One region of the Paenibacillus sp. SEL1 genome, then DNA from elsewhere that is predicted to be linked to it. Evidence: predicted binding sites of a transcription regulator. Region 1 holds the regulator's gene; each other region holds the start of a gene.
What was found. The regulator Rex, encoded in region 1, represses fermentation and respiration genes when NADH is low (regulators of the CRP and FNR family bind a similar motif). The targets are predictions, from matches to a motif close to TTGTGAAATATTTCACAA.
Positions count from the first base shown of each region.

Region 2: ACYCSE_RS07150 (formate/nitrite transporter family protein) is a predicted target of Rex. The motif match lies at 2,594-2,611, and genes of this name have one in related genera.
Region 3: lpdD (prenylated flavin chaperone LpdD) is a predicted target of Rex. The motif match lies at 3,734-3,751, and genes of this name have one in related genera.
Region 4: ACYCSE_RS10360 (phosphoketolase family protein) is a predicted target of Rex. The motif match lies at 3,342-3,359, and genes of this name have one in related genera.

Region 1 covers NZ_CM137723.1:5,361,107-5,369,275, reverse strand. The annotation lists gene panC (pantoate--beta-alanine ligase) at 1-339, shown strand, start outside; gene panD (aspartate 1-decarboxylase) at 332-715, shown strand; gene ACYCSE_RS24545 (tetratricopeptide repeat protein) at 798-1,430, shown strand; gene dinG (ATP-dependent DNA helicase DinG) at 1,586-4,453, shown strand; gene ACYCSE_RS24535 (redox-sensing transcriptional repressor Rex) at 4,498-5,151, shown strand; gene ACYCSE_RS24530 (amidohydrolase) at 5,138-6,439, shown strand; gene ACYCSE_RS24525 (cell wall elongation regulator TseB-like domain-containing protein) at 6,477-7,001, shown strand; gene ACYCSE_RS24520 (hypothetical protein) at 7,541-8,074, shown strand; gene ACYCSE_RS24515 (AAA family ATPase) at 8,067-8,169, shown strand, end outside.
Region 2 covers NZ_CM137723.1:1,562,917-1,571,085, forward strand. The annotation lists gene ACYCSE_RS07145 (molybdopterin-containing oxidoreductase family protein) at 1-1,312, opposite strand, end outside; gene ACYCSE_RS07150 (formate/nitrite transporter family protein) at 1,686-2,519, opposite strand; gene ACYCSE_RS07155 (FAD-dependent oxidoreductase) at 2,907-4,268, opposite strand; gene ACYCSE_RS07160 (glutathione peroxidase) at 4,659-5,135, opposite strand; gene ACYCSE_RS07165 (hypothetical protein) at 5,223-6,026, opposite strand; gene ACYCSE_RS07170 (ABC transporter ATP-binding protein) at 6,039-6,932, opposite strand; gene ACYCSE_RS07175 (LLM class flavin-dependent oxidoreductase) at 7,164-8,169, opposite strand, start outside.
Region 3 covers NZ_CM137723.1:425,645-433,813, forward strand. The annotation lists gene fabV (enoyl-ACP reductase FabV) at 21-1,208, shown strand; gene ACYCSE_RS01970 (DUF1540 domain-containing protein) at 1,507-1,659, shown strand; gene ACYCSE_RS01975 (hypothetical protein) at 1,833-2,072, opposite strand; gene ACYCSE_RS01980 (DUF4190 domain-containing protein) at 2,166-2,537, opposite strand; gene ACYCSE_RS01985 (hypothetical protein) at 2,761-3,348, shown strand; gene lpdD (prenylated flavin chaperone LpdD) at 3,360-3,707, opposite strand; gene ACYCSE_RS01995 (S8 family serine peptidase) at 3,887-8,169, opposite strand, start outside.
Region 4 covers NZ_CM137723.1:2,247,457-2,255,625, reverse strand. The annotation lists gene ACYCSE_RS10365 (aldo/keto reductase) at 1-563, opposite strand, end outside; gene ACYCSE_RS10360 (phosphoketolase family protein) at 839-3,223, opposite strand; gene ACYCSE_RS10355 (GntR family transcriptional regulator) at 3,518-4,240, opposite strand; gene ACYCSE_RS10350 (glycosyltransferase) at 4,593-5,744, shown strand; gene ACYCSE_RS10345 (PadR family transcriptional regulator) at 5,968-6,525, opposite strand; gene ACYCSE_RS10340 (tautomerase family protein) at 6,810-7,316, shown strand; gene ACYCSE_RS10335 (NAD(P)H-dependent oxidoreductase) at 7,551-8,169, opposite strand, start outside.

The DNA of each region.
Region 1 (8,169 bases):
TCCCGTAATGTGTATTTAAGTGCAGAACAGCGCGAGCAGGCGTTGGTGCTGTCTCAGTCACTGCGTAAGGTGCAAGAAGTGAGCGAAGATATAGTAACAAACACAATTACGATTCGTCAGCTACATCAAATGGTGGAGTCCACCATTACTTCCTCTCCTTTAGCAGACATTGATTACATTGAAATATTAACTTTTCCCGGTCTGGAGCCCCTTCTTCCCGAGCAGCGGCTATGTGATGTTCAGGAAGACGTCATCGTAGCGCTGGCTGTGAAATTTGGCAATACCAGACTGATTGACAATATAAGAATACAGAATGCGGAGGTGCTTTCCCATGTTTAGAACCATGATGAAATCCAAAATTCACCGCGCTACGGTTACGGAAGCTAACCTGAACTATGTGGGGAGTATCACTATAGATGAAGATCTCATGGAGACATCGGATTTGTTGGAGAATGAAAAGGTTCAAATTGTAAACAATAACAATGGAGCTCGACTGGAAACCTATGTTATCCCCGGACCGCGTGGGAGCGGCGTAATCTGTCTCAATGGTGCGGCAGCCCGTTTGGTGCAGCCTGGTGATACAGTCATTATTATTTCCTATGCTTCCATGTCGAATGAAGAGGCCAAAACATACAAACCAACAGTGGTATTTGTTGATGAACATAATAAACCAGCCCAAACGATGAACAAAGAAGTACACGCGACGATCATGTAATGAATGGGAGTGCGGATGAAACCCGTCTTTTAAGCGAAAAATGTGAGTGTATTAATCCATCTTTCATAAGGGCGGGATGCACATGTTCCAGCATGTATTCGCAGAAATGAACAGCATGTTAGATGATATCGTGAAGCATTACCCATCAGCCCAGGGCTCCCGCAGGCAGGAGCTGCTACAGCACTGGAGTCTGCTGCGGAGAATGAGTGACGGAATTATGGATGAGTGGCTGGCCTTTGAGGAAAAAATGGTTTGCCTGCGTGCGGCCGGGTTTTCCGCGGAGACCGATATGTCTGACACGGAGTTACCTGAAAAAGAGCTGCCAGCTTTTAATCGGGGGCAAGGGTATTATCGATTACTCATGTACCCTGAGGCGATCCAACAATTTGAGCAGGTACTACAGCATTTTCCGAACAGCTGGCAGAGTCGCATGTATATGGGAATGGCCTATTTTCAACTAGATGATCCAGCAGAGGCTGTATGCCATTTTCAGGAGGTGCTGGACCTGACTGAGCAGGCAGGACTGAAGGCGGTCATCTATAATGCGCTAGGCTGTCTGTTGGCAAAGCAGGCTGACGTAGAGGAGGCGCAAAAATGTTTTGCTCTCGCACATCAGTTCGATCCTGCGTTACCCGAGCCGCTGCACAATATGGAAGCCTGTCTGTCCGGTACCGAAAAGCTTCGATACGACAGCTCCATGATGACCTGGATGTAGTTGTCAGACACCGAGCAAGACGATGCATGCCCACCTCTCAGGCGGCGTGTGCATCGTCTTTTTTGGCTGTCTTAATTTCCAAACAGGCGATCTTCTGCTATGCTAATATACAGAGTTATTATTTTTGTAAGTGTCATAAGAAAGGATTAGCCCGAATGAAATTTGCGGTATTGGATTTTGAAACGACAGGCACCCAGTCCGCGGATGACATCATTCAAGTCGGACTTGCAATTATAGATCATGATAACAGCATTTCCCGTGTTTACGGCTCTTATGTAAACCCTGGCAGATCTATTCCCCCTTTTATCACCGGGTTGACCGGAATTACAGACGATGACGTCAAGGATGCTCCTGCACTTGAAGAAATGATGATGGAGCTCGTGCCTATGCTGGACGATGTTGTACTGGTCGGTCATAATGTGGCGTTTGATTTTAATTTTTTGCAAAACGCTCTGGATCGGTGCGGTTATTTGCCGTTTAGCGGAAGAATCTTGGATACAATGGATTTTCTGAAAATTATGTTTCCATCGCTATCTTCGTATCAGTTGGGTTTTGTGTCTTCTGAGTTTGGGCTGGCGCATGATCGCCCTCACCAAGCAGACAGCGACGCGTTGGCTACGGCTGAGGTGTTTTTAAAGTGTCTGGGTGAGCTTCAAGCATTACCTTTGATAACGATACAGCGGCTTAGCGATTTGTTTGCAGAGGAAGACAGTGACCTTGGATGGTTTCTTGATGGGGTGCGTGAAGAGAAAGAGCTTCATCCTATTCAGGATCTGGAGGGACATCAGTTTTTTCGTCAGCTTGCGCTAAAAGTGGAAGATTGGACGGAGCTAGCTGCTCCGCGTAGAGAAGATGACCCGAATCCACTGTCAGGTGTTTCCTTTGAGGAGTACATGGATGATGTGCGGGACAATTTGCGTTCATCCTTGAGCCAATATGAGGAGCGCGAGGCGCAGATACAGATGATTGAGGGTGTAAATCAGGCACTGAGTGAAGACAAGCACCTACTGATCGAAGCAGGTACAGGAACAGGGAAGTCCCTCGGCTATTTGCTCCCATCGCTGTATCACAGTGTGAAAAAAGGACAGCGAGTTATGGTAAGTACACATACGATCAACCTGCAGGAGCAATTACGCGAGCGCGACATTCCGATGCTGACCAAGGTGATTCCGTTTCCGTTCCGGGCTGCTATTTTCAAGGGTCGGGGACATTATTTGTGTCTGCGTAAGTTTGAACATAAAATAAACAGAAGAGACTTCGCGACACCGAAGGAAGATTTAATTACAGCTGCTCAGATGATCGTCTGGTTGACGCTAACAGAAACCGGTGATGATGAAGAACTGAATCTGAGCAACCGTGGTGGAGATTTCTGGGAAACGGTGGCGAGTGATTCAGAGTCCTGTCTTGGTCGTTCTTGCCCATGGTTCCGCAAATGCTATTATCATCGTGCACGCCATGAAGCAGGGATAGCGGATGTTGTTATTACGAATCACTCTAAGTTGTTTACAGACGTCAAAGCTAGTCACCAATTGTTGCCGAGCTATGAACATCTGGTGATTGATGAAGCCCATCACCTGGAGGAAGTAGCTGGTAAGCACCTAGGTATGCATATGAAATATTTCACACTCGTGCATACACTGACGCGACTGTTCAAAGACAGCAAGAATGGACAACTGCCTTCACTTCGTCAACAGTTGGCGAAATCGGGGCACGAGAAGTCGACGGATTGGGCCTCAACCATCGATCAGATGTATCCGCTCGTGTTAGAGGTTAAGGAAACTTGGGACCTGCTAAGCGACAAGCTGTTTGGCATGTTGCCAGAACGAAGCGATGCGACACCAGGTGAAACAGGACAGTTTTCTTCCCGTCTCAAACCTTCAGCCAAGCCTGCAAAGTGGGATCAGGCGGGGGCTTTGGAAAATCAGCTATATGTAACGATGAGTGAAATTTTGCGCAAGGGTGACAAGCTGATGCTGGACGTCAAGGAAGAACATGACGATTATGCGGCGGATAGCCTTATTACAGATATCACGGGTCTGCTCAAGGATCTGACGGGGATTCGAGAAAATTTGCGCTTTTTTATGCGACTCGATGATGAAACAACCGTATACTGGCTCGAAGCGAGTGGGCAATTCCGCAGTAAATCATTACAATTTTATGCGGTGCCCGTCGATGTGAGCCGCCAGTTGAAAGAAATGTTTTTTGACAAAAAAAGAAGCATTATTCTGACGTCTGCTACCTTATCGGTAGATAAGTCGTTTCAGTACATGATCGATCAGCTCGGCTTGCAGGAAGCCGCAGATCAAGAGCGGCTGATGACTTCGCAGCTCCCGTCACCCTTTAATTACAGGGATCAGGTGTTGCTGGTCATTCCACGGGATTTCCCAAGCGTGAAGGGCAGTGTAGGAGATGCACACTTTGTAGATATGCTCGTTAGCTCTCTAGGAGCGACTGCTCAGGCGACGCGGGGGAGAATGCTCGTTCTGTTTACTTCCTATCGGATGCTCCGGCAAGTGTATGAGCCGCTCAAAGAGGCCTTAGCATCCAGCGAAATTACTGTGCTGGGACAAGGTGTGGACAGTGGGAGTCGCAGCAAGCTAACCCGCCGTTTTCAGGAAGCCAAAGCTTCTGTATTGCTGGGAACCAGCAGCTTCTGGGAAGGTGTCGATATTCCGGGGAAGGCTCTGACTTGTCTGGCCATTGTTCGCTTGCCATTTCAACCGCCGAATCACCCGTTGCTGGAGGCAAAAAGCGAGCTGCTCCAGCAGCAGAAGAAGAATCCATTTATGAAGCTGTCTGTACCACAAGCGGTCATTCGCTTCAAACAGGGATTTGGTCGGTTGGTTCGTACAGCGAGCGACCACGGGGTCGTTATCGTTTACGATACGCGTGTGATCGAATCCTATTACGGAAAGCACTTTTTGTACTCGTTACCGGGACCAAAAATGGAGCATATGCCATCGGAGCAAATGGTGCCCCGCATCGCCGAATGGCTCCAATCCGCCCCGGAGACCGAGGCATAACGGACGGACACTAAGTATGTTCGTTACAATTAGGGGGAGCAAGTATGAAATCAGATAAAATTTCAGAGGCTGTCGTACGGAGGTTACCCGTATATTTACGTTATCTGAATGCACTTCACAAACGGGAGGTGGCTACGGTCTCTTCTCAAGAGTTGGGACAGAGGCTAGATTTGAACCCGGCCCAAATCCGTAAGGATCTCGCCTATTTTGGAGATTTTGGTCGGAAGGGTATCGGTTATGATGTTTCTTATCTAATTGAGAAAATACGCCATATCCTGAAAATCGATCAGCAAATTAATGTAGTATTGGTCGGAGCGGGTAATCTGGGGCAAGCCCTTTCGAATTATAACGCTTATTTAAAAGACAATATGAAGATTGTAGCGGTATTTGATGCGTTTCCGGATAAGGTAGGGACCAAGATCAATACATTGGTCGTGCAACCGATGGATGAACTGGAAGCGACTGTGAGAGAAAAAAACATTCGAATCGGGATTATTACCGTACCTGATTTTGAAGCACAGCACGTGGCTGACAGGCTTATTGAGAGCGGAATTGGAGCGATCCTGAACTTTGCACCGACTACTCTCAAGGCACCGGCCAACATTCGGATTCATGCCACAGACTTTACAACTGATTTGCTTAGCCTCGCTTATTATTTGGAGGACGGAAAGGAAGAAACACAATATGACAGTGAATAAATGGATGATTAAAAACGGCTCTTTTGCCGTAAATGGACCAGAAGCTGGGGTAATCCATGGTTTTATGATTGTGGAAGATAGCCGCATTACTTACATTGGCGAGACTTTGCCTTCGGGTGAGGAAGAGACGGAAGCGATCGATGGTAAGGGGCTTTTGTTTTTACCTGGTCTGATTAATACTCATGGTCATGCGGCGATGTCTCTGCTGCGTGGGCATGGAGATGACTTGGCACTTCAAGTATGGCTTCAGGAAAAAATGTGGCCTATGGAAGCCAAGTTTACATCTACGGACGTGTACTGGGGTACGTCGTTGTCTGTGCTGGAAATGCTGAAAGGTGGAACAACGACCTTCCTGGACATGTACGATCATATGGATGAGGTGGCTCGTGTGGCTGAAGAGTCAGGTATTCGTGCAAGTCTGATGCGTGGAGCAATTGGACTATGTTCGGAGGAAGAACAGCGAATCAAGCTGGCTGAGGCCGTGACTTTTGCACGTAACTGGCATGGTAAAGCAGACGGGCGTATTACAACGATGATGTCACCGCATGCGCCATACACCTGTCCACCTGCGTTTATTGAAAAATTCGTACAAGCTGCGCATGATCTGGATTTGCCGCTGCATACGCACATGTCTGAGACGATCGCCGAAGTGGAGCAAAACGTACGTGACTACGGTTTGCGTCCAGTTGCACACTTGGATAAGCTTGGCTTTTTCTCCCGTCCTTCGCTTGTTGCGCATGGCGTTCATTTGAATGACGAAGAAATAGCTTTACTGGCTGAACGTGGTGTAGCGGTTTCGCACAACCCAGGTAGCAACTTGAAGCTGGCAAGTGGTGTGGCAAGAGTGCCTGAATTGCTGCGTGCAGGGGTTACCGTTTCTCTCGGAACGGATGGTCCTGCCAGTAATAATAACCTGGATATGTTCGAGGAAATGCGTCTGGCAGCACTTATTCACAAGGGTGTATCTGGTGACCCTACGGCAGTTCCTGCGAGTGAAGCGCTGCGTCTGGCAACAGAATACGGTGCAAAGTCAATTGGTTTAAAAGAAGTAGGAGCGTTGGCAGCAGGCAACAAGGCTGACTTTATCGCGCTGGATCTGAATCAGGCACATTTCTTGCCGCGTACAGATCTTATTTCCCATGCGGTATACTCAGCAAGCGCCAAAGACGTGGTTCACGTATGGGTAGACGGTCGTCAGGTTGTGAAAAACGGCGAATGCCTGACTATGGACGAGGAACGCATCAAACATGAGGCACAAGCCGCCTTTGAAGGGCTGCTGTCGCGCTAATTCAGGTGTCACATCCCCTTAGAGAGGAAGCACGGGTTTGAAAAATAAGAAAAAGTGGATAGCGGTCGCCATTTTGGCCGTAATACTGATCCTGGTCAGCATTTTCTGGTATTATTCCTATGTTACTCAAGACCAGGTGGCTGAGAAAAATGCCGCTATCATTAAGGCCAAGCAATCAGGTGGTCTAGTTAGCACGACTCAAACATGGAAGTCTGTGTGGGATCAGGTATATTGGGTGGTTCAAGGGAAAAATGCACAGAATGAAAATATAATGGTGTGGGTTCCTTTTCAAAAAGTGGAAGGACAACCTAACGTACCTGCCGCAGATAATAGCGGTGTTCACACCGAACTGCTGAAGAATGGAGTCGATGAGCAAAAAATGACGGCAATAATTCAGCAGCAGCTTCCAGGTGTAAAAATTGTAAGGCTTCAGCCGAGTGTGTTCAATGGCGAATATGTGTGGCAGTTGTTTTACGATGATGGAAGTCATCATTACTACAGCTTTTATCGTTTCTTAGATGGGGTAGCGACGGGTGTAAAATATACTTTGCCCAATAACTAGCTGGTTGAGGATTAGCAGATGTGGAATGAATGACTAGTAAATAATTGAAAGCTTAAGAAAAAGACGTAAATGCGATGAAATTCGTATTTACGTCTTTTAGTCTTGCTATGCCGTATAATGGGCTGAAAACCAGTGAAGCATCTTTACCTATCCATCTTCTCTCCTAGGGCAAATTCATCTTTATGGCGGACAGTACGGAGTGGAGGATTTGAATCTGGAGAAGCGGAGCGTTCGCCTTGCCGCCGGATTTTCTCCGTAAGAATATAATCGAGAAAAATCGGGTGGCAACAGCGATCGTAAGATCAAATCCTACGCTCAGCGTCTCGCCTCCACCTTAACCAAAGATTTTGCCTCATCACAACTCCTCCACACATTGCCTTCGATATTAGATATACGTTATGATATACTATATTTTATAAGTGATAGACAAAAATGATAGAAAAAAGAATTGCTGATCGCTGTAAGATCATGCAATTTGGTTGTTTGTTGACATTCGTCCCGTTTCTTCTGTGTTTTACATTTTGAGAGGAGGATGTTGTTTGAAATTGCGTGCAGTTCCTATCGTTGTGGCGGCAGTTTTGGCAGCTTTGCTGCTATTTGGGGGATGGTTCATTTACCGTCAGGTTACAATGCAAAGCCCTCTGGAAAAACTGGTTTCTCAATATCCAGGCGTGACAAGCGCTCAAATAGATATTAAACAGGATCAGGTTGTATTGAAACTAGATCTCAAACCGCAGGCGGATGTGGCCGGATTAGTCGATGTGGTTAAGCAAAAAGGACAAACCATCATTGGCAGCCGTACCATTAAGCTGGATATTGAAGATCGTTCCAATTCAGCACTAAATCAATGGTGGTCTGAGGCTATGTTTCCTGTAGCCGAAGCGATGGAAAATAAAAAGTATACTCAAATTTCATCTACAGTTGAGCAGATGAAAAAGAAAAAGACGGGTATCAAAGCTGATACCGACATGGATTCGAACAATGTCTATATCCGACTCAGCGAAGGTAAAGCGACCAAGTTTATCGTTTTGCCACGTCAATCTCAGCAAATGGGGGTATGGCCTAATGCCTAGATGGATCAAGGAAACATTAATCGGCATAGTGCCGGTGACTATTATATTTCTCGTTTTTATTGGGGTGAATATTATCCCTCTTCTAGTTGCTGGCG
Region 2 (8,169 bases), 2.0 Mb from region 1:
CCGTAAGAAACAGGTCATGAACGACTGTGAACAAATCCTCTCGTCCAAATCCTTCAGTCACCCGTTCCGAATCGGGGGCTACAACTACCGGGTTACTGCAGTATACGAATAACGCCTTAATCGGCTGTTCCTTCTGTAGCAGCGCTTCTCCGATCCGGTTCATGTTGATCACCCGTGCATCCGGATTCTGTCGCAGATCAGGACGCGCCAGATTGGCGCCGTTAAACTTGCCATAAGCGCCATTAGAGCGTGACGCTCCCCCGCCGTGCTTCAGCCATTGTCCAGTGAGCGCAGGCAAGCATGTAACCGCACGTACGTTCATACCGCCATTATCATGATGCTGAAGCCCATTGCCGATATTGATATACGCTGCTCGCGCAGTTCCGTACATTTCCGCCAAACGGATGATATCCGCTTCCGGTACGCCGGTAATCCGCGAAACTCGCTCTGGTGTATATGTCTTAACATGCTCGCGCAGTTCCTCATGGCCTACCGTGTAGCGATGTAAAAACTCGTCGTCCGTCAGTCCCTGAGCGAACAGCACATTCATAACACCCAGCGCGAGCGCCGTATCCGTCCCCGGATATAACGGAATGAACCAATCCGCCCATTGCGCCGTCCGGTTGCGATGAACGTCAATAACGACTACCTTAGCACCTTTTTTACGTGCTTTCTCAGCCAAAACGACCTGATGCATGTTGGTGCTAATGACATTTCCACCCCACACAATAATGAGGTCTGCATCCTCCGTGTCCTCCGGGCTGGTGCCGCCCTTAAAACCCATAACGGACGCCCAGCCTTCATTCCCTGCCACGCTACATATCGTCTGATCCAGTTGGCTTGAACCCAGCGCATTAAAAAATCGGCGGTCCATTCCATCCACACTCAATACGCCCATATTGCCATAAAAGCTGTAGGGGAGAATAGATTCCGGTCCGTCCATACGTATCAGCTCCTTGAACCGACCTGTAATGGTATCGACTGCCTCCTCCCAGCTAATACGTTCAAATTTTCCTTCTCCTTTGGGGCCTATACGTTTCAACGGATAGAGCACCCGATCAGGATCATATACCCGCTCCGTCATATTGCGAACTTTGTTACAAATAGCCCCTTTGGTAATAGGATGATCCGGGTTCCCAGTCACCTTGACTATCTTTCCATTTTCCTTGTGAAGCAGGAGCCCACACGTATCCGGGCAATCTAACGGGCATACAGCCGGAAAAATACCATCCTGCTGCTCCGTCATCCGCTGCCCCCTTTGTAAGTCTTGTTGAAGCGTGGCCTCAGGAGGCGCGCTATTACGATGATCCATAGTGTTGATGCTCCTTTCCGTTACCGTTTCCAAAAATTACACTGATCTTATCATATCCACAGCTTTGGCCTATGGCAAGAGAAGGATTTCCCCACACAGCCGCTCTCCAAAATATTAAAAAAATCCGTCTGCTGCATAGAGCAAACCGGATTTTTTAAGAATCATAATTTTTTTCCGACATCCTGTTTCATCATATCTTACCGAGGGTAAAAGAGATCAAGGCATTATGGGACGAGAGCACACTCATCCTCCATGCCAAATCATGGACCACTCCCAAAAAAATCCGCCATGACAGGTTTCGTTCCCCCGGGCCTGTCATGGCGGATTTGCTTTGTTCATTGCTGTTTAAAGTACCGTAATTAAGCAGGATCACTCAACGGATTTGATGTGCAACCGAAGAAGTAGTTGGAGATTCATTCGCTGGAAGTGCGTTGGTTTGAGGCTTTTTCAAATAGGCCAACCAGTAGGCTCCAGCCACAAACAGGCTACCTCCTACCAAATTCCCCAGCCAGACCGGAATGAAGTTCATAACATAATCTGCCCACGAAAAGTGACCTGCAAAAATAGCCGCCGGAATGAGAAACATATTGGCAACAACGTGCTGAAATCCAATAGCGACAAAGGCCATTGTCGGGAACCAAATCCCCATGATTTTGCCACCGATAGAGTCTGTGCTATATGCCAGCCATACAGCCAGTGCTACGAGCCAGTTACATCCTATACCCGATATAAAAGACTGCAAAAAGCTTTCATGTAGCTTATGTCCTGCCATATCCACCACTTTGTCCAGATAAGGGCCCGTTTCTGTCAAACCCAGCACATGCCCAAAGAAAAATGCAACGAATAACGCACCTGCAAAATTACTGAGCGTAATAATCGCCAAGTTACGAAGCAAGGCTCCTGTCTTAATCCGTCCTGCCCATCTCGCCAAAGGGACCGCCATCATATTGCCGGTCAGCAATTCTCCGCCGGCGATCAAAACTAATACCAGACCTACGGGGAACACCGCAGCTCCAATAAAGGTGGCAATGCTTCCCCATTCTTTAGGCGCACTTGCAATAACACGTATATCCAGCAAAAAACCGAGTGCAATAAATGCACCTGCCAAAAATCCCAGTACCACCGCCACAGTCCACGGGTTGTTCGCCTTGGCCACTCCTGTTTCCACCGTCTTTTCAGCAATTTGCCCCGGTTTATAGCTCGCCATATGTCCCCGCTCCTTTAATATCTTTTTACTAAAATATTCTTCTTTCATATTTTATTTAAAATCAGTGATTATGTTTGTGAAAAAAATCACTTTCTCAACTATAAAAAAAACAGCCCTTGGAAAAAGGACTGTCTTTCTGTATTATTACATCTACTGCGCTACTACGCGCTTTACATTTAGTTGTATTCTTCCTTTTCAACTGCTCTCAAGAACCAAATAACTCCACCGAGGCCTACCAGGGCCACGACTACAAGAAAAAGGATATAAAACAAATCCATAAGCTACTTACCCCCTAATCCTTATGCTACTCTATATTGTACTATAAGGATTCGTCCGTACGTCTCAGATTGTTGACAAACTTATGAACAATGTCACAGACAAATCTAATTATACAGTAACTGGGTTCCGTTCGGATATTGTAGGCAATGCTTGCAAGCCTGCTGCATTCAGGAAATTCCAAGGCTTGTTATAATGCGGCTGGAAGAAGAAATCGACAAAGGCCAACTGGTCAATGGTCATATGATTTTGAATGGCTACGGATAGTGTGTTAATGGATTGAGTCAAATCCACCTTCGACATAATTTGAGCCCCCAAAATTCTTCGTGTCTCCTGCTCATATACCACTTTCAGTAATACCTTTTCGGAGGTTGGCATAAATTCAGGCCGGTAGCTGTCCTCAATGGTTACAGCTTCTACAGTCATGCCTTCGTCCGTTGCCGCCGCTTCCGTCAAGCCTGTTCCTGCGATATTGTCTTCGTAAATTTTGATACCCGAAGTTCCTTGGGTTCCCATGTAGGCAATCGTTGGTTGTACCAGATTACGTGCTACCAGCGTACCCATACGAACTGCGTTGGTTGCCAAAGGGATATAAGCCGTTTTACCTGTCGGATTATAGCGGATTGCACAACTATCACCTGCTGCAAACACGTCCGGGCAGCTACTTTGCATATAGTTATCCACAATGATCGCACCGTTAGGCAACATATCTACCTGACCTTTGAGCAGATCCGTTTGAGGTCGGAAACCGATGCAGAGAATAACAAGCTCTGTTTCATATTCTCCTTTAGAGGTCACGACTTTACTCACCTTACCGTTCGTACCCTCAAAACGACTCACCGTTTCGCCAAGTACCAGCTTAATGCCATGTTCCTTCAGGGAACTTTCAATTCGGTCTGTATACTCATGGTCCAAATACTTATTCAATATACGATCAGCACTGTCGATCAGCGTTACGTTTTTACCGTTCATTTGGAAAGCTTCTACCAGTTCAACACCAATGTATCCAGCCCCGACGACTGTAATGTTCTGTACGTGCTGGGCTTTCTCAATGATATCATTGGAATGATTATAGTTTTTACAGAGCAAAATATGATCAAGTTCAATGCCCTCCAGCTTTGGAATAATGGGCCATGATCCTGTGGTCACAATCAATTTATCAAATGTGTCTGTAAATTCTTCACCTGTTTGGAGATTACGTGCATGCAGCGTCTTGCCTGCCGTATCCACACTCGTTACCTCGTGAAGCATCTTGGTCACTACACCCAAGTCAGACAGTTGATCTGGAGACGAATAAAACAGGCCGTGTGGATCTTTAACGACACCACCTACATACAGGGCAATACCACAAGATAAAAATGAAATATTATCATTACGCTCGTAAACGGTAATTTCTGCATCTGGATAACATTTAGCTGTGTTGACGATAGCTGCCGTGCCTGCGTGTGTACATCCGATAACTGCTACTTTCATGTAAAATTCCTCCTTGGTGTGTGGGCATAAAATGTATAATAATTGTGAATAGTTTCACGTAAACAGCTCGTTTGCGTTTGTGATTTATTTCACTTCATGCGCTTATTATAGTGTGATATTTTTCACATTACAATAGCTTTTCGTGATATTCACAATTTGTCCACATTTAAAAAAGAAAGGATATACAAAATCAACGGTTTGCTGAAATATTTTTTTGCTCCATTCAGTTTTCCCTGTAAGCCCCCTGATTATGCCCTTGGAATCGACTTTCACATGATGCGCCCCCCTTAAACAAATGCACATGTAGAGAACAAAAAAAGGTCCGTTTCCCGGAGACACGCAGGAAATCAGACCTTTTTAAACATATACTTTGGAGTTAAGGCAAAGCTACTATAACAATTGCTCAATGGCTGCTTTCATCGCTTCTGGTGACTCCTTCGGTTCAAAACGACCCACAGGTACACCTTCACGATTCACAATGAATTTCGTGAAATTCCACTGAATTGTTCCATCTTCCTGTTCTCCAGGCTGTTGCTTTTTCAAATATTCAAACAGAGGCGCTGTATCCGGTCCGTTGACGTCCACTTTGGCGAATACCGGGAAACTAACCCCGTAATTCAGTTGGCAAAATTCAGCCGCTTCCTCGCTGCTGCCCGGCTCCTGACCGCCAAATTGGTTGCAAGGAAAGCCTAATACAACTAATCCCCGATCCTTATATTCATCATAAAGCTTTTGCAAATCCCCATATTGCGGGGTAAGGCCACATTTACTGGCGGTATTCGCAATAACCAGCACCTTACCGGTGTAAGTATCCAGAGAAACCTCCTGATTCGCTGGTGTTACGGCATTATGTGAATAGACAGACATACAGTATCCTCCTTCGTGTCGCTTGGTTTAGGTTACATAACCTATTTTAACCAAAACGTGGCGGACATGCCAACATCCGCAGATCCTTTACCGTGATGCCATCACTTCGAGTCTGCGTGCTTCACGTTCGGAAGCGGACATTTTTGGGCAAGCATAACAATACCGCTGGCCTCCACCTGTCTTGTAATATTGGCAACAGGACGGTTTCATGTAGGTATTTTCACCGGGGCGGTAAGGATTGTCCAATTCAATGAGACGAATCGTAAACGGATTTCTTTTACGTCCGAATACCTCTCCCTTCAGCTCACGTGTCACATAAATATAATCTTGTTCAAAGCGCTCCACATCCTGAGGATCAGTCAACGATGGCTGTACTCTATCCTTAAAATACAGCAATGTCAACGGAAACTGTCCCCACATTTGCCCAATAGATGCGCTTCCCACTGCAGCTATTGCCTCCATTATGGGCCGCATCTGCAAACTGTAAAAGTCACGTAACACTTGCTGAGCCTGTTCGGAAGAATGGTCATCCCCATTGTTCCGCGTATTGTCCAGCTCTGTGAGATCGATGACCTGGATGCTAATAGAGGGATATTGACCTTCATAACAAATATGAAATCTGAGATTAGATACGGACAGATCCAAACGGCGTTCACACAGTGACACCATAAAATGCTGTGCAAACACGAGACCACGCAACTGGTTCACAAAATAAACGGCTGCGGTTAAATCGTCTTCAGCACGCAGAAGATCGCCGTAATACTCCATCACAGAACGGATCTTCTCTGGTTCAAGCCATTCGGCCACTGGCCCGGAATATACTGCATCCTCCGGCGTGACTCTCACTATTTTCGCTAGTTGCTCAAGCTGATCGTAATCCAGTGGTTTCATGGTATGTCCTCTTTAACCTCTTGCCGCTACTTGTGCTCTAGCATCACGTCGCTCAGCAACAGAACCTATGAGTTTCTTATCTTCCACATTCATTTCTTTTACTGCTTGGCTCACCGCAGGCTGTCCAGCCAAAGCATACGGAAGACAGAGCGGTACACCCGTACGAGGATCTGTTACAATATCCGCCTCAATCCCGAACACCTCACGCAGCACATCAGGGGACATAACCTCTGTTGGAGTTCCTACCGCCTCGGCCTTCCCCTTTTTGATTGCAATCATATGCTGAGCATACCGGGCGGCATGGTTTAAATCATGCACGACCATAACAATGGTACGCTTCTCCGAAGTATTTAGATACTCTAGCAAATGCAGCACTTCCAGTTGATGTGCCATATCTAAAAATGTCGTCGGCTCATCCAGAAATAAAATATCCGTATCCTGCGCAAGCGCCATAGCAATCCAGGCACGCTGACGCTGACCGCCAGAAAGCTGATCAATCGGACGATCGTGGAACTCGCTCATTCCCGTTACTTGAATGGCCCACTCCACCATTTTGCGATCTTCCGCTTTCATAGAACCAAAACCTTTTTGATAGGGAAAACGTCCGTAAGATACCAGTTCCGTCACAGTTAATCCTTCCGGTGCAGTCGGATTTTGTGGCAAAATAGCCAGCTGCTTAGCTACTTCCCGGGTGGATTGCTTATGAATGGATTTACCGTCAAGCAGAACACTGCCGCCCTTAGGATTCATGATGCGAGCCATCGTCTTCAGAATGGTGGACTTGCCAGAACCATTTGCGCCCACCAAGGCTGTGATTTTCCCTTGCGGTATTTCTACGTTCAGATCTTCTACAATCAATCGATCTTCATAAGCAATATCCAGATTTGCCGTTTTCAGACGAAACATTTGGAATCATCCCTTTCCCTTATCCAATATATATAGTCACGGGCTTAACGCACGACTTTCATCAAAACTTCATTCTATCTTTATATAATAAAGATATTGATAATCATTATCAAGTGTTAACTGGTTTATTTCCTATATCATACAGTGCATATCATCCAATATTCCCTCAAAAAATTCAAAAAAAGATCACAGCTCCTCGGAGCTGTGATCTTTTAAATTCGGCGAATCGCATTATGACTGTACAGAAGACAGTCCAAATGCTTCAGCCATGAGACGTATAGATTTCATTTTGGCATCAAAGTCGTGAATAATGCTCGCAACCATGATCTCCTGTGCATTATAGTCCTTACTTAATTGCTCAATCTGACGCTTCACCTGTTCGGGCGAACCGACCACCATACGTTTGCGATTCTCACGAATCCGCATCCGGTCAAACGGCGTATACGGATACGCCAGTGCCTTTTCGACGGAAGGTGTTCCAGCGGAGCGCATTCCCTGCTCTAATAGAACAAGAGACAAGTCCATACTGGAAGCCAACCGATTCGCCTCCTCTTCGGTATCCGCACAGATCGCAAATACGGCAACAAGCGAACGTGGTTGGTCACTATGCTGGGAAGGCTGGAAGCTTTCCTGGTATTCCTTCATAGCCCCTGTGCCGCCTTCACCATTAATGAACTGCGCAAACGCAAAGCCCACGCCACGCTCGGCTGCCAAACCTGCGCTATCACCACTGGAGCCGAGCAACCACATTTCCGGTACAGTTTCTATAAGCGGCATCGCCTGTAGCGAACCGAAACGGTGATTATTGCCTGTGCTGTCATGTAAATAAGCTAACAGGTCATCCAACTGCTCAGGGTATAGATCTACACCACCTCGCATTTTGCCTTCTTGCAGGGCTCTGGTAGCAATCGGCATTCCTCCGGGCGCTCGTCCCAGACCTAAATCAATGCGTCCCGGATACAATCCCTCCAGCACACGGAAGTTTTCCGCTACTTTATAAGCGCTGTAATGGGGCAGCATCACACCACCCGACCCCACTCGAATGGCCCGGGTACGTGCGGCCAGATGTGAAATCAGTACCTCCGGACTGGAGCCTGCGAGATTTGCGGCAGAATGATGCTCTGATACCCAAAAGCGATGGTAACCCAAGCGTTCCGCCTCTATAGCAAGATCAGCGGTCTTTTGTAATGCCTGCGCATGTGTCATGCCTTCCGATACCGGAGATTGGTCAAGAATG
Region 3 (8,169 bases), 830 kb from region 1:
AAGAGAGGAATTACAATAACATGATTATCAAACCAAGAACACGTGGCTTTATCTGCACCACTGCTCATCCGGTGGGCTGTGCCCAACATGTTCAGGAGCAAATTGACTATGTACAGGCCCGTCCTGCTATCCAGGGACCCCGTAATGTACTTGTGATCGGGGCATCTGCCGGATATGGGTTGGCTTCTCGCATTACTGCTGCCTTCGGTGCGCGTGCCAATACAATTGGTGTATATCGCCCTAGTAATGCTACGGCCACACGTACAGCATCGGCAGGCTGGTACAATTCTGCTGCATTTGAAAAAGCTGCTCAGGAAGCTGGGCTTAAATCCTTAAGCGTGACAGGCGATGCCTTCTCGGATGAGATCAAAGCCAAAACGGTGGAAGCCATTCGCGAAGAACTGGGACAAGTCGATCTGGTGGTTTACAGTGTCGCTTCAGGTCGTCGTACAAATCCTCGCACAGGCGAAACGTTTAATTCCGTGCTCAAACCTATTGGTAAGCCTTACACAAACAAGACCGTTAACTTCCACACCGGGGAAGTCAGCAGCGTGACGCTTGAACCCGCAACAGAAGAAGAAGTACAAGCAACGGTAGAGGTTATGGGTGGTGAGGACTGGAAATTGTGGATTGACGCCTTGCGTGAAGGCGGTGTATTGGCTGATACTGCAACAACCTTCTCCTTTTCGTATATTGGTTCAGATATTACGCAAGCCATCTACAGAGAAGGCAGTATCGGAAGTGCAAAGGATCATTTGGAGGAGACAGCGCATCAGCTGAACGATCAGCTGAAAGTTACAGGCGGACGCGCCTTCGTCGCAGTCACCAAAGGACTCGTTACCCAATCTAGCTCCGCTATCCCTGTCGTTCCTCTGTATATTTCTGCTTTATATAAGGTAATGAAGGAAAAAGGGCTGCATGAAGGGTGCGTAGAACAGAGCTACCGCCTGTTTGCTGAGCGTCTGTACGCACCAGAAACTCCTGTAGATGAAGAAGGACGTATTCGTATTGATGATTGGGAACTGCGCGAAGACGTACAGGCAGAGGTTGAAAAGATATGGGAGGCGCTGACGACCAACAATATCTACGAATTGTCAGATCTTGAAGGATATCGTCACGAATTTTTCCAACTGTTCGGCTTTGAGTTTGAGGGCGTAGACTATGATGCTGACATCGATCCCATCGTAAATATTCCTAACGTGCGCTAAGTCTTTTCATATCGTCATTATGTCAGAAAAACAAAAAAAGCTGTTCTCCAGCAGAGAAACATTTCGTTCTGCATGGAGGACAGCTTTTGTTTTTTAATTAAAAGGGACACTTATGTCCGCTTCGAACTGCAAAATGAAGCAAACATTGCAATTTTAGATTTCATTTGATATTGTACAAGCAGGCATAGCAAAATCCCTCTTCCTAACAAGAGGGTAAACACAGTTGGACAAGTCCTACCTTGACTGACCGTGATACTATTTGCTCAGCCCATCACAACCATATAAGGAGGTGTACAACATGGCAAAAGACGTTCTGTGTGAAGTCAATTCATGTACGTACTGGGCCCAAGAAAATAAATGTAGCGCTAGCTCCATTTATATCGTAAGCAACAGACCTGAAGACACTCACAAATCCGAAGAAACAGACTGCAAAACCTTCGAAGCCAAGTAAATCTTTGATTTCAAGCCTAAGCTTTATAATGAAGGAGCCCATGCCCGGGTTCCTTCTTTCTTATGATATTCTAACAAGAATGATAATTATTATCAAGTCCTTTTTCGGTACAGAAAAGCGCTATTCAATCCACACAATCATTTCTCTGCTCAACGTTTGGTTGCAGGCTTACTTTATAAAGCCACGTCGAAAAGGACCCTGCTGTTCTCTCTAAAAACAAAAAAAGAAGCGTCGCTCTGAACGATTCGCTTCTTGTGCTTGACCTTTTGTAATTGTTCTTGCTTGGTCGGCTTCATTCGTATGTGCTGTGAAATCTCGCCATAATGGTCATTCGTTTTGCGGCTCTGTGCCGCACAATAGATTCCAGCGCGTTTTGCCTTGCTCAGCGCTTTTTGTGTTTGAGTACGTGCCATACGGCTTCACTCTCCTTCTTTGGACTCCTTTTATCATAACATCCAATAGTCAAATCGTGAATGGTTTGTCTGACTCAAGCATTCTTCAATTCATTAAATGTCTGAAAAAACATCTGGATCGCCACTGGAGGCCGCTACAATAAAAACAATAACTATAAAAATGATGATCAGTGTATAAATCAGTGTACCGATAATACTACATACCAATCCAGCAATGGCCATACCTCTGCCTTGCTCGCCATGACGGTTAATTTCCTTCAGGGAAAGACTGGACAAAATAATACCCACAATTCCGATAATCAACCCGAGATAGGGAATGACCACAGATAAAATCCCAAGCACCATCGAGGCAACAGCTTTACTATTCGTAGGTGGAACTACTGGGGGCGGGTTAAATGGGGCGTTATAATCGTTCGTCTCCTGAAAAGGATCGGAAGATCGAGGCTCCTTGTACAAATCACTCATCTGTTAAATTCAACTCCAATACGAAAAATAGCAATTATATAAGTTCTAGGGTACCACAATCTTACAAATCAGGACAGTACTTATTTCAATTTTTTAAATTAGAACGTTAAAAAGAAGAAACATAGCGATATTAGCACTTTTTGAGGTAACCGGGCATACAGTATTTTACCTGTTACAGATCAATTGCGCTCCATGAGAGCATCCTGCCAAGGAGGTCGGAGCTATGCTATATCGTGCAACATCCCGTAGAAAGGGCTCGCCTCACCAACGTTTAAATGCAGAAACACTTAGGAAAATATCCGCTGCCATGCTGCCCTTTTACAAAGCTATTGCAACCCGACGTGCTTTTGCCGTCCAATGGTCACGAGCTGTCGTTCAGGGCAATTTGGATCGGATGAAATCCCTTCTCTGCTCAGTAGCGCCATTTGCCGCTAAACAAGGCTTAGGCACGAATGGCATCGGCTACTTTATTTCCTTTTTAGCTCAGCCACCGATGCTCTATTATACGAATGGAACGACGATTCCACCAGGGACTGTGCAGTTTACGTTTGAGCCGAGGGTTCATCGCGCCATCGCAAAAGCCGTTTTTCCGCTGTATCGCGAATTGGCACGCAATCCATGTTTTGCTTCTGCCTTAGCTAAAGCGATCAACAGACAAGACCAGCGTGCAGTTCATGTCATGATCCGTAGTTTAATTCCATCCTCTGCGCTGAAATCCGTACAAATTGAGGATGATGGCTTTGCATTGCTTTTTAAGTATCCCTTTAGCAAGTATCCCTATCGCAATCTGCTCTTTCAGGAGTTCACTTAAAAAGGTTGCTACTAGCGTGCTTGCTTGAGTTCTCCTATGAGATCTTTTCCCAGTTGTATAGCCATATCTGTCAGCACTCGGATTTCGTCCTTGGTTGCATGATCCAAATGTGCCCCGCAGCAAATGGCAAAATTGCCCGCAAACTCTTTTCGCAAGCGAACTGCAATTTCTTCGGTAATATAAAATTCCTTATGGTTTTGTAATTGCACATTTTGAATCGGCTCGAGCCTGGCCCCTGCTGTAATCGTTCCCAAATGCGGCTGATCACCGCCAGAAATGAGTACAATGATATCTTCCCCCATAAAATAGGCATCCAGCACAAGACGGATACGTCCGCTTTCTTTTTGCAAATGAATCATATAATCCTCTCCTGCTAAAAATATTATTGTGAAACGATTCACTTTATGAGCATTATTCATTGTATCGCTTCCTGAACGGCTCGACAATTAAAAATGGCCCACAGCAGCCTCTATAAACCGTGGCTTGCTGTGGGCCTTCATTGCTATTCTAAAAGAAGCCTTCCCTTTCCTACTGGCTGTTAACGGATCGTGATCGTATGCACAGTCTTACCGCTTGCGCCGTCATTATCCGTCACCGTTAGCTCTACGGTATACGTTCCAGCTGTGGTGAATTTATGCTTCACCTTGGAACCGACTGCCGTATCGCCATCGCCAAAATTCCAGCTGTAGCTGACGATTTCACCATCTACATCACGGGAAGCTTTGGCGTTAAATTGTACATTTTTGTTCTTCTTAGCTGATTCATTAGCCTGAATAATGGCTACTGGCTTTTCATTGGATGTAGGTGGATTCGGATCAGGGTTCTGTCCTCCACCATTGGTTACATATAATTTTCCCGGCGCCTCCGTCTCCACTTCATTTCCCGCTGCATCCCTTACCCGGATCACGATGACTCCGCCTTCCAGATTCAGAGAAGATGTAGTGAAATAAGTACCTTCATAGTGGCCTGACGAAGTTTCATTTAATGGAATATCGTTGCGGCCCAAAGTGGACAGGTTGAAAGGCAGCTCCACATGGAAGGACGCCTCCAAACCGGATGCACTGTCAAAGGATACTCGTACCGGCTGCCCTGGAGTAATACGCACATCCTCCGCAGGGCTAATGTTTTCAAGCTTCGGCAGAGCTGTATCGACATACACCGAGCGCGTAACGGTTGTTTCGTTTTCGGCAAGATCCTTGGCCGTCACCGTAATTTGATTTTCGCCTTCGTTGATAAGCAATCGCTTGTTAAAGCTGCCGTCACTTCCAAATTCGGCTGGCTCGCCGTTAATCGTCAAATCGGTGAGGAATTCGTCATACACCGTACCGGTGACGCTCACGACACCCGCATTCGTACGGGCTCCTTCATCTGGCGAAGTCAGGATCAGACCCGGTTTAGTCTGGTCAAGTGTCACGACCACCGGTTCGGAACGATCCGTTATTTTGCCGTATACCGCTGCTTGGACACTTAGCGGATTAGCACCTGGCTGAAGATCAACCGACAAACTGAACTGGCGATCCTTCACTTTCGTTGTGCCAGCCAGTTCCTTACCGTTAAAGAGCTGAATATCGGCTCCTTCTGCCGGGGAAGTTCCTGTTACGGTAATCGACTCTTCCTGCGTATACGTAGCCTTCGTAGGAGTCATAATCGTTGGAGCATTCACCGGATATCTGACGATAGCCCGGATCATGTAGTTCCCTTCCTCCTCAGGTGATTGGCTCCATGCTCCGCTTACACCTTGCCAGCTGCGAAGTGCATTCGGGCCACTCTCATCTGTAGCAAGACCTGGCGACTGTGTGCCTACAGCAGACTGTGTATATACGATGTAGAAGTCACCTTGAACCGTCACCGGCTCTGGAAGCTGCACCGTCGTCCATTGTGTCTCATCCCTTACGGCAGTCCCGTCGAATGGACCAGCTAATAATCGTCCAGGTGCTCCTGCCGCACCGGAGGCGTCATAGATAGAATATTGGAATGCCGTTCCTCCCGGATTCGGGAAGGCAGAGTTCCAGAACAAAAGCGATGCTCCTGTCACTTGAGCCACTTCCGACTCAGGCGTCATTCTGACTGCCCATGAATTGCCTGCCGCGTTAAAGGCTCTAGCATTTTCTCCTGTCCCGTCATCGTAGGCAATGCCTCCCTGGAACCCGATGAAAGGTTTCAACGTGACATTCGCTTCCACACTACCGTTCGCAGGAGCAGTAACGGATACACTGTCACTATAATAATTCTCAGCTGAAATGGACAATGTGTATGTTCCTTCCAGCACGTCCAGCGTAAATTCTCCAGCCTCATTCGTCTCTACCGGAGCAATACGCGCATCCTCCAGCACCAACACTTTCGCTTTTTGGATCGGTTCACCGGATTGCTTGTCGGTAATGACCCCGTGAATCGTACCGTGAGGTACGGCCTGAAGACTAAAGTTTGCTCTGATGACTTTGTTATTCTCAATCGTGACTGCTTTCGTTTGAGGCACATAACCATAGGCTTCAGCCTTCAGCGTATAGTCGCCCGCTACATGAGTGAAGCTGTATTTGCCTGTGGTCGGATCCGTTTTCACCGAACGTCCGGTTTCCAATACCGTAACCGTAGCGCTGGCTGGAAGACTGTCGAGCCCGACACGTCCACTATCCACCGTTGTTTCTGCCGGCTTCACTTTCTCCTGGAATTCACTCTTTTCAGTGCTTGTAATTTTGTACAGCGGGAATTGTTCTTCCGCTTTTTCCAGCTTGATATTCGACTCAGGTACGATGTCCTTGGTCACTGTCGCAGCTGGAATGCCCAGCACACGGAAATCGTCAATGTACCAGCCGTTCTTGTTCACACTGTTATCCGATTTCAAACGGAAGCGAATTTGAATCTCATTGCCGGTGTAGCTATCCAGATTGTAGTAAACTGGACTCCACTTTTTCCCATTCGTGTTGTGAGAGAATTTGCCCAGCTCGCTCCACGTGTCACCATTGTTTTTGGACACTTCCACATAACCGTAATCATAGCCGGCCTCAATTTCAAACCAGTGATTGAAGGTCAGTGTTGCGTTGCGTACAGCCTGCAAATTAATTTTGGGAGAAACCAGCGAAAATTCAGCTCCGTTCTCATAATTGCTATCAAGATCGGTTGCCCACACATTGGGTCTGGACGCTGCGTTTTCTGGTCCTACTTCCTTGGGAATGCCGCGTTCCCATTCATCCTTGGTACCGGAATAAGTCCAGCCATTATCCGAGCTGCCGTCAAAATGATCGCTATACAGCGTATCTGGCACGTCTACTCTCAGAGAAGCCTCATTCGACTTGATTCCTTCATTGCCACTATAATCCTCAGCCGCCACTGCATAATGATAGGTCGCTCCACCGACCGTGATGGTATCTGTGAGTGTCAGTGCTGAGGTTGTACCGATGGAAGTATAATTTTTGCCTGATTGGGTAGAACGATACACCTTGTACTGCTTTACATCCTCATCGGAGGAAGCATTCCAGGCCAGTGTGACGTTGCCCACAGTATCTGCTTCAGCAGTCAAATTGCTCGGCGCAGCAGGTGCAACGGTGTCTGGCTCCTGAATCGACAGATCGTCAATATACCAGCCATCTTTCACAACCGTATTGTCACTCGTAAAGTTGAACAGGAGGTATACCTTTTGACCCGCGAATGCCCGCAAATCAAGATATTGTGTTTTCCAGCCATTGCTGGTGCCGGTAAACGATAATACCTGCTCAAACGCATTCTGATTGTTTGTGGTTGCTACGTACACTTTGCCGAAATCAGAATTGTTTTCAAGATCGTACCAATGCTTGAAGCTGACCAGTGCCCCTTTTGAGCTCTCGGTCAGATCAATCGGAGGGGCCATAAAATAACTGTTGGAGTTGGCCTGATATTGGCCTTCGAGATTAGTCGCGATGACCTTTGTACCCGAATGTGCGCTTTTAGGGCCGCTTGTCGGAGTTCCCCATTTCCAAACACTGCCCTGTCCACCGATATTAATACCGGCAATGTCTTTTTCGAAGTCTTGTGTGTAGCCTGGTTTTACACCTTTGGAGATTTTAACCTTGTATACTTCAGTTTCAAATCCATTATTACCATAATCATTTACACGAATATAGTATTCCAGACCAGCGCTGTCCACCAAAAAAGTCGGGATAGACGCTTGATATGTACCATCTTTGCTGTCGCCGGAGGTCCGTTCCAACGGAATATATACATAGTTTGACGTACCTGCTGTTTTGGCAAAGGCCTCAACGGCTGTCACGCCGACATCATCCGTTACATGAGCAGTCAGAGGTATATCAATACCCTCGAATGCCGCTGCGGGCGGTGTATGCTCGAGAACAGGTGCTTCCAGATCGTCGCCACCCGTTACAACTTTACCAGACACGGAGCCCAGACCTTGCATGACCGAACCGACTGCATCCAGCGCATTAATGACACCATGTCCGTAGCCATTATTTGGCGAAGTAGGATATGTGCTGTCCGTGCGCGGTGTAGCTGTGTTCATCAAAATTTCCTCAAGCTGATCTACGGTAAGCGAATGATTCGCTTGCAGCAACAGAGCTGCAAGGCCCGCAACATGAGGTCCCGCCATGGAAGTACCGTTATACCCGCCTTTATAGGCGCCACCAGCGACAGATGACCGGATATTAACACCCGGTGCGGAAACTTCTGGCTTCACCTCACCATAGGGTGATGGTCCTAACAATGAGAAGCTGGCCAGATTATCATTGCTATCCGTGGCTCCAGTAGCGAAGGATTCCGGATAGTTTGCCGGATTGGCTACCGAGGCAGGTCCGCCCGGATTGGAAAGAGAGGTATTACCTGCGGAGAATTCGG
Region 4 (8,169 bases), 2.6 Mb from region 1:
GATTCCGTCACGATGCCCTGTTCAGCATCTTTTGCACGCTGCTGTTCCTGATTAAATAATGGATGCAATTCAACTTGATTTAAGCTCGGCGTGACACCTGTTTCCCGAATTAAACGTTCATTATGCTCGGGCAAGAAATTGCAGACCCCAATGGAACGGATATAGCCCCTTTTCTTCGCCTCAATTAACGCCTGCCAGGCTTCAACATATCGATCAATTTGGGGATTCGGCCAATGGATCAGATAAAGATCATAATAGTCCAGGCCTCCTCTATATAATGACTCTTCGATCGTTACAATGGCTTCTTGGTAAGCATGTCGGCGACCCGGTAGTTTGGAGCAAATCAACAATTCTTCTCTGGGAACAGAGCTCTGCTGGACCGCTTTCCCAACAGCACCCTCATTTTCATAGTTGAACGCTGTGTCGATCAGACGGTAACCTGCATCAATCGCGCCGGTAATCGCCTTGACTCCATCTGCACCCTTAATTCCAGCAGTCCCAAATCCAATGACGGGCACTTTAATGCCATCATTCAATACCTTCTCCGGAATTTGTTGGTTCATAATTACAGCCTCCTTTATTATTCTCATATACCATAACACCTCTTCAAAGCTCCGGCAAAATATAGCAATCCATTCCGTCCCCTATATATGTATATACCCACTAGCTCGTAACTTCCCTACCAAGTTCTCTTTGTGCTAAATCAAAAAGCGCCTGATCCCCATTGAAATCATACTTGAAGTCAAGGGGGCAGGCACTTGTACCACTACCAAATCATATATTCCACTTCATGCTTGATGGCTTGGTTGTCCAACACAAAGTTGAAGTGTCTGTATTTTTATTTCAAGCCATTCCATACCCAGTTCTCTACCTCTGGTAGGTCAATACCCTCTTCGCGAATGAATTGATGATGTTTCTTAATCGTAGCATCCATTTCATCTACAATGTTGGTGTACTTCCCAGCGTCAGGTAAGTTGAGAACAGCTTCCTTCACTAAGTCAAAACGATCCATTTGATTCAATACACGCATATCAAATGGTGTCGTAATATCGCCATTCTCACGGTAACCATGTACATGCAAGTTATGATTGTGACGATCAAAGAACAGATCTTTGATCAGACCTTCGTAACCATGGAAAGCGAAAACAACGGGCTTGTCTTTTGTGAAAAAATGATCAAACTCGGCGTCGGATAATCCACGCGGGTCTAGTTTTTGACTTCTCAGTTTCAGCAAATCTACCACGTTGATGTACCGAATCTTCAAGTCAGGCAGTTTTTCATGCAAAATAGAAATTGCAGCTAAACTTTCAATCGTTGGCTCTGTACCAGCAGAAGCAATGACAAGTTCAGGTTCTCCACCTTGATCTGTACTTGCCCAGTCAATGATCTTCAACCCTTTATCCACCAATTCTTTCGCTTCATCAGCAGTAAACCATTGTGGACGTGGGTGTTTAGACGAAACAATCAAGTTGATCTTTTGACGGTCGTTTAAAATGGTGTCGAAAACAGCCAACAATGAATTGGCATCAGCTGGCAGATACTCCCGAATAAATTCTGGTTTTTTATCAGCCAAATGACCTAACAAACCTGGATCTTGGTGTGTATACCCATTATGATCCTGTTGGAACACTGTTGAAGTTGCTACGACATTCAGTGATGGGATATCTGCACGCCATCCTTGATCCGTTGCTTTACGCAGCCACTTAAAGTGCTGGGTGATCATCGAGTCAACCACACGCAGGAAGGCTTCGTAACTTGCAAAGAAACCATGGCGACCTGTTAATACATAACCTTCCAGCAATCCTTCAGCTTGGTGTTCGGATAATTGAGAATCAATTACACGGCCATAGGATGATAAGAATTCATCATTAGGTTCAATAACTTGGTCCATCCATTGGCGTTTGGTTACTTCAAAAACAGGAGCCAAGCGATTAGACATCGTTTCATCCGGTCCAAAGATTCTGAAATTACGATTTTCTTCATTTAAAAGAACCACATCTTTAACGTATTTCCCTAAAACCGACATATCTTGCGCAATCACTTTACCAGGTACGGAATTATCCAGCGCATAGTTACGGAAATCCGGTAATTTCAAGTCTTTAATGAGGTTACCCGCATTCGCAACAGGGTTCATTCCCATGCGTTTATCGCCTGTAGGCAAAATTTCAGCAAGCTCAGAGTTTAAACGACCGTTTTCGTCGAACAATTCCTCTGGTCTATAGCTATTCAGCCATTCTAACAAAGCAGGTGCGTGCTGCATATTTTTTTGATCAACCGGAATTGGAACCTGATGGGCACGGAATGAATTTTCATTCGGCACGTTGTCCCATTCCTTCGGACCCGTCCAGCCTTTAGGTGAACGGAATACAATCATCGGCCACGCCGGACGAGTAAGGTCATTATTTTCACGCGCATTCTTTTGAATAGCTTCAATCTTCTCGATGGCCGTATCCAATACTTTCGCCATTTCTGGATGCATGTGATCCGGATTTTCACCTTCAACAAAGAACGGCTCCCAACCCAAACCTTTAAAGTATGAGGTCAATTCTTCTTTTGATTGACGAGACATAATCGTTGGGTTACTAATCTTAAAGCCATTCAAGTGCAAGATTGGTAGCACTGCACCATCTGTGATGGGGTTGATAAATCGGTTAGAGAACCACGAAGCGGCTAATGGGCCTGTTTCAGCTTCACCATCACCAATAACAACAGCTGAAATCAGATCAGGATTATCCAGAATGGCACCTACACCATGAGAAAGGGAGTAGCCTAATTCTCCACCTTCATGGATAGATCCAGGTGTTTCAGGAGCAGCATGTGAAGCAATACCGCCAGGGAAAGAGAATTGTTTGAACAATTTCTTCATACCTGAGATATCTTGTGTAATTTGCGGATAGATTTCAGTGTAGCTTCCATCCAGATAAGAATTTGAAACCATAACCTGGCCGCCGTGACCAGGACCTTCAATGTAAAGCATGCTCAAATCATATTTATTAATAACACGATTTAGATGTGCATAAATAAAGTTTTGGCCCGGAATTGTGCCCCAGTGTCCAATAGGCTTAACCTTCACATCTGAATCTTTTAAAGGCTCTCTCAACAAAGGATTATCTTTTAAATACAGCTGACCTACCGAAATGTAGTTCGTTGCACGCCAATATGCATCAAGTTTTTCTAAATATGTTTTAGATGAATAATCTGCTAACACGGGTGATAACGACATGGTGTCCACTCCCTAAGTAGTTTTGTTTGTAATTTATTTCCGGAAATTTCATCTACATGTACATCATAACGCTACGCTGATTAAATTCAACCTTTTTCACAAGTGATACGGTCCAATTTTGTGAAATTTTGAACATACTATGAAATATAAATTAAAAAGACAGTAAAAAAGCTCTTACATTAAAATATATAGAAGTATAAACCAATAAAATTTGCAATAAACGAGGTAATAGCAGGCTCCAATCCTTTTCTCAAAACCATAAAAAAAAGACCGGAGAATTCTCCAGTCTTATCATTAGTGAACCGATACAAAGGTGTTAAATTTCAAATATTTGTAATGAAATCGCATATGAGAAAACTCAAATGGCGTACCGTTATCTAAAAAGAACACACCTTCCATAATACCTACAGGCTCATTTTCATTTAAATGTAGTAGCTTTTGATCATTCTCTTGAGACGGTTCTGCAAAAATGGATAAAAAAGATTTGGTGACAGCCAAGTTCCGTGAGTCTTCCAAATAATTAAAAATGGACCCCTCGATAATGGTCTGATTTAAATTCTGGACAATTTTAATGGGGATATAGCCCGTTTCAATCATAAAAGGATCATCATCAAACAGACGTAAGCGAACAATTTTGTAAACAAAATCATGAGTCTCCAAGAACAAATCGCGCTGTAACTCTTCTGTTGGCGGAATGACCTCAAAACTCAGTACTTTGATTTTCGGCTTTTTACCATGCATTTGAAAATTATCAGTGACCCCTAGATTAGAGCCTTCGTAGTTAAAGATAGATTCATTTCTTATGTATAATGGATTAATAAATGTCCCGGAACCTTGTTTTTTGAAAATGATTCCGACATTCTCCATTTTAGTCAGAGCACGTTTAATTGAACTACGACTAACCTGGTAAGTCTCACTAAGACTACGTTCATCTGGCAATCTCATATCTGCAAACTTTCCAGCAAAAATTTTCATCTTGAGATCGTCAATAATTTGCTTATAGACAAATTGTGTCATATAGTACTCCTCTTTCAGGTCTTCTATAACTCTATATAGTTTACCATAACTTGCCCATTTCATCTCATGTTTGTTTCTGTATGCTGAGTGGGCTTTCAGCGGATCGGAAGCTTCCTTGCTTTTACTTTACATCTCTATGCATAATACCATGATTACACATACATAACACCACTGAACGTACCTGCAAAACAACAGAAGATACAGAACCCCCACCTTAATATCGGTAATAAGACCAAGCCTGTTTCGAACCTGGAGGGATGTTTGACTAGACCAGGCTAAAATCCTTGAATACATTGTTATTATTTATCTTGTTCAAGCGTTTTCTAATAAAAATGGTGGGGGGGAGATCATATTGGCTATCCGCTACAGCATCATCATTCCAACCTATAATCGAGCCCAGCAATTGTTGCTTACACTCGCTTCATTTGAGACACAAACCTATCCAAAGCAACTATTCGAAGTCATTGTAGCTGATGACGGTTCTACAGACGGAACAAAAGAAATGGTCGAAGGCTTCAAAGCATCCTATCCTCTTATCTATGTGTCACATCAGGAACAACGCGGTCGATCTGCCGTTCGAAATTTGGGACTGCGCCGTGCAAAAGGGCTGTACATCATCTTCTGCGACGCTGACTTTGTAGTATTACCGGAATTCATTAGGATCGTGAGCCGTTATCACCATAAATATCCCAAGTCCGTGCTTTCAGGCATTCCTCACTCGTGGGACGATGCTTTTACCCATTATTACCCTGACTTTTCCCCTGAAGAAAAAGAACAATGTCGCAACATACTTACGCAGTCCAACTTATGGAATGCTGACTATGAAGCAGCGAACGAAATTACTCCGATCATAACCCCAGAAGATATCCTTCACCAAACGGGTGCACTGTCTAAAGTAGTTAGTCCCACAAGGGTTCCTCCCAATACGCAGAAACAATTTGCCTCAACGGACGTAGCCCCCTGGATGCTGCTAGTTACTCGTTGTGTAGCCATCAGACGCAGTCACTTGATTCGTATTAGAGGTTTCAATGAACGGTTTGTGCTGTATGGACTCGAAGACTGGGACCTTGGCTATAGACTACATCGCTTGAAAATCCCTTTTTATTGCATCAAAGAGGTGGTCGGATATCATCAGGAACATCCAACCTATCTTAGAGGTAACGTGTTAAATACGGAAAATCTGAGAATCATGTATGAAACCTACGGATTCAATGACTCCTCGTTAAATTTATTCGCCCTTATCCCTCCATCCGAGGATTTTGAGACCTACAAAAATACATTGCGGGTATTGCGCAGGGGATTCCGCTCTAGGTTAACACGCTCATCAGCCATGTTGTTGAGAAAAACATTACGCATTGCAGCCAAACAGTTCTACGATCAAAGCCATACTCATGCATACAAAAAATCATTACACTTGATAAAAAAGAAAGCAGCGAACCGGAAAAGTCGAGTCGCTCATGTGTTACGAGAAATGCTAGTGAAGTCTGAAAAGCTGGTGGAATAATAGTTACTCATTTACAGCTTACAAAATCGTGTGTATTGCGTCCTCCTTACGGGATAAAAAAACTCCTCCATAAAGGTGCGAGCCCAACTTGGCAAGCAGCTTTATGGAGGAGTCGAGGCCCTATGCGGAGAAGACGACAAGAATTGTCGTTACTAGTTTTCTATTCCTCATGATAGTTCAGCATGCTTTCTGATTATTCATTACATATGAGTTTTACCTACTGCTAAGAACTCAATATTTTAATGCTATCATCGCACCAGCTAATTAAACTGCTAAACTGACTCTTACCATAGCTCATTGTGATCATCCAATATTTGTGGTTATGGTCTTTATGCTCTACGTTGATAAGCCAACGTTCAAGTTCTTCAAAAATATGCAAGCTTTCCACTAGCTTTTCTTTATACTCCTGTATGTGCTTTATAATCGTTTCAGGCGAAGAATTGCCGCCAAAAAACACCCTCAACAGCAGCTCATTTTTTTTAAGCATCACCACATGCTCCATTGGCTGAGAAAGCCAGTCTGACAACGTCTGCCTTCCCTGATCGGTAATGCTGTAGAGTTTCTTGTCAGGCTTGCCTTTCTGTCGAATGACCTCGACTGCAATATCTTTTCGATCCAGTAGCTCTGCAAGGCTGGGATAGATCTGACCATAGTTCTCATTCCAAAAATAACTAGTGCTCTGCTCCATATGTTGCTTTATATCATAACCGGTATGAGGACCCAGACTCAGAATGCCTAATACCGCAAACATTGTATTGGTTTTTCCTGACTGTCTCGCCATTGTATATTATGCCTCCTAGTACCTCTAGCAAATCTCTGTAGTATGTCATGCTTTCATTAGACTAGACATAATTATAGCCCATTTAAACTAGCTTCACATCTAATCAATATATTATATAAATATATATTATTATAATAATTAGTGTTGACAAGGGTTTATCACCGTTTTATATTAACGATATCAACAAATACCAATGAGCTTGCCAAGATGAAGCCTTGGATACAGATATCATAAAGAATTCCAAGACATCGCTTGGTTAAACCTCAATAAGGAGATATCAGACCATGACCATGATCAGTGTAAATTATCCAGTAGGCCGCATAACGCTTGAACAGCGTCGTCTTTTGGCAGAAGGTTTGACGGATGCAGTTCTCGTTCCAGAGGTAGGTCAATATTGTCCGCCAGCAAGAGAAGGGTTTCAGGTCCATTTCACCGAACGTCCAATAGATTACATGGCAATTGGCGGGCAATTGCTGTCGGATCAGCCAGAACGTGATGTAATTACTGTCAATGTTCTGGTGATGGATGGTGACTGGCCTAACGACGTTCGCAAAAAAGTGCTTGAAAATATTCTTGGCAATTTGACTAAAGTACTTGGTGTACCGGAACCATCCCCGACTTGGTGGGTATCCTTCCAGGTCATTGAAGAAGGCAGCTGGGGTTCTCGCGGCGGCGTGCTCTCCATTCTAGACCTGCTGGATTCAGGAGTCTTCACTGAGGAGAAAATTAAGGCTATCAAGCAAAATATTACACGGGAAACACCCGGAAATCTAACGAAAAAACACCCATAAGGGTGTTCAGATTGTCGAGAAACCCCCTGTTTTTTTGCAGGGGGTTTAAAACTGTCTTAGTGGTCTAAAAACTAGGGTCCTCAGATCGTTTTAAATCGATTTTTGTTTTAAAAGATGCGTCTCCCCATATAAAAATAGAAGTGTCGAAAAGTCCTCTGGACTTTCTCGACACTCTGAACACCCATAAGGGTGTTCTTCATTTGTCCAAAGTAACATCCTTCAGTTTACATCATCTTAATGGCTAGCCAAATCATGCTCCAAAGCTTGAAGAGAAAGGCTATCCCTCGTACTGCCTCCCTCTCCCGGTCTCATATCAAAAATACGATCGGCAAATCGATTGACATCCAGCAGCATTGCTTTTCGTTCCTCCGAGGTTACACGCGGCACCGAGTAAAGAAGCTTAATCTCAGCATCCGAAAACTTAGCGAACCCAAACAAATTATCGTTCGCCGCGTAGAGCATATCTTTCTGACGTGATATACGAATATAGTCTTCTGAAGATCCTGTTGTAAAAATCGAGTAGGCTCTCTTGCCCTCAAGCCCATATACACCATTAGAAGAGCGTATGAGTCCTGTTGTGAACACTCTATCTATGTATCCTTTAATAACAGCGGGAAATCCGCCCCACCATACCGGTGAAATAATAATCAAGGCATCTGCCCACAATAAATCCTCCTGTTCTTTTACTATCTCCTCTGGCAATACGTTAGTGACCTTAGCCTCTAAATCCTTTAAGCCTACCGTCGGATTAAATGACATTTGGATTAAGTCTTTTACCTTAACATTCGCCCCTCGTACGTTAGGATGAGCGATCACCTGCTCCAAAATCGCTTTGTTAAAGCTCTTAGGATAA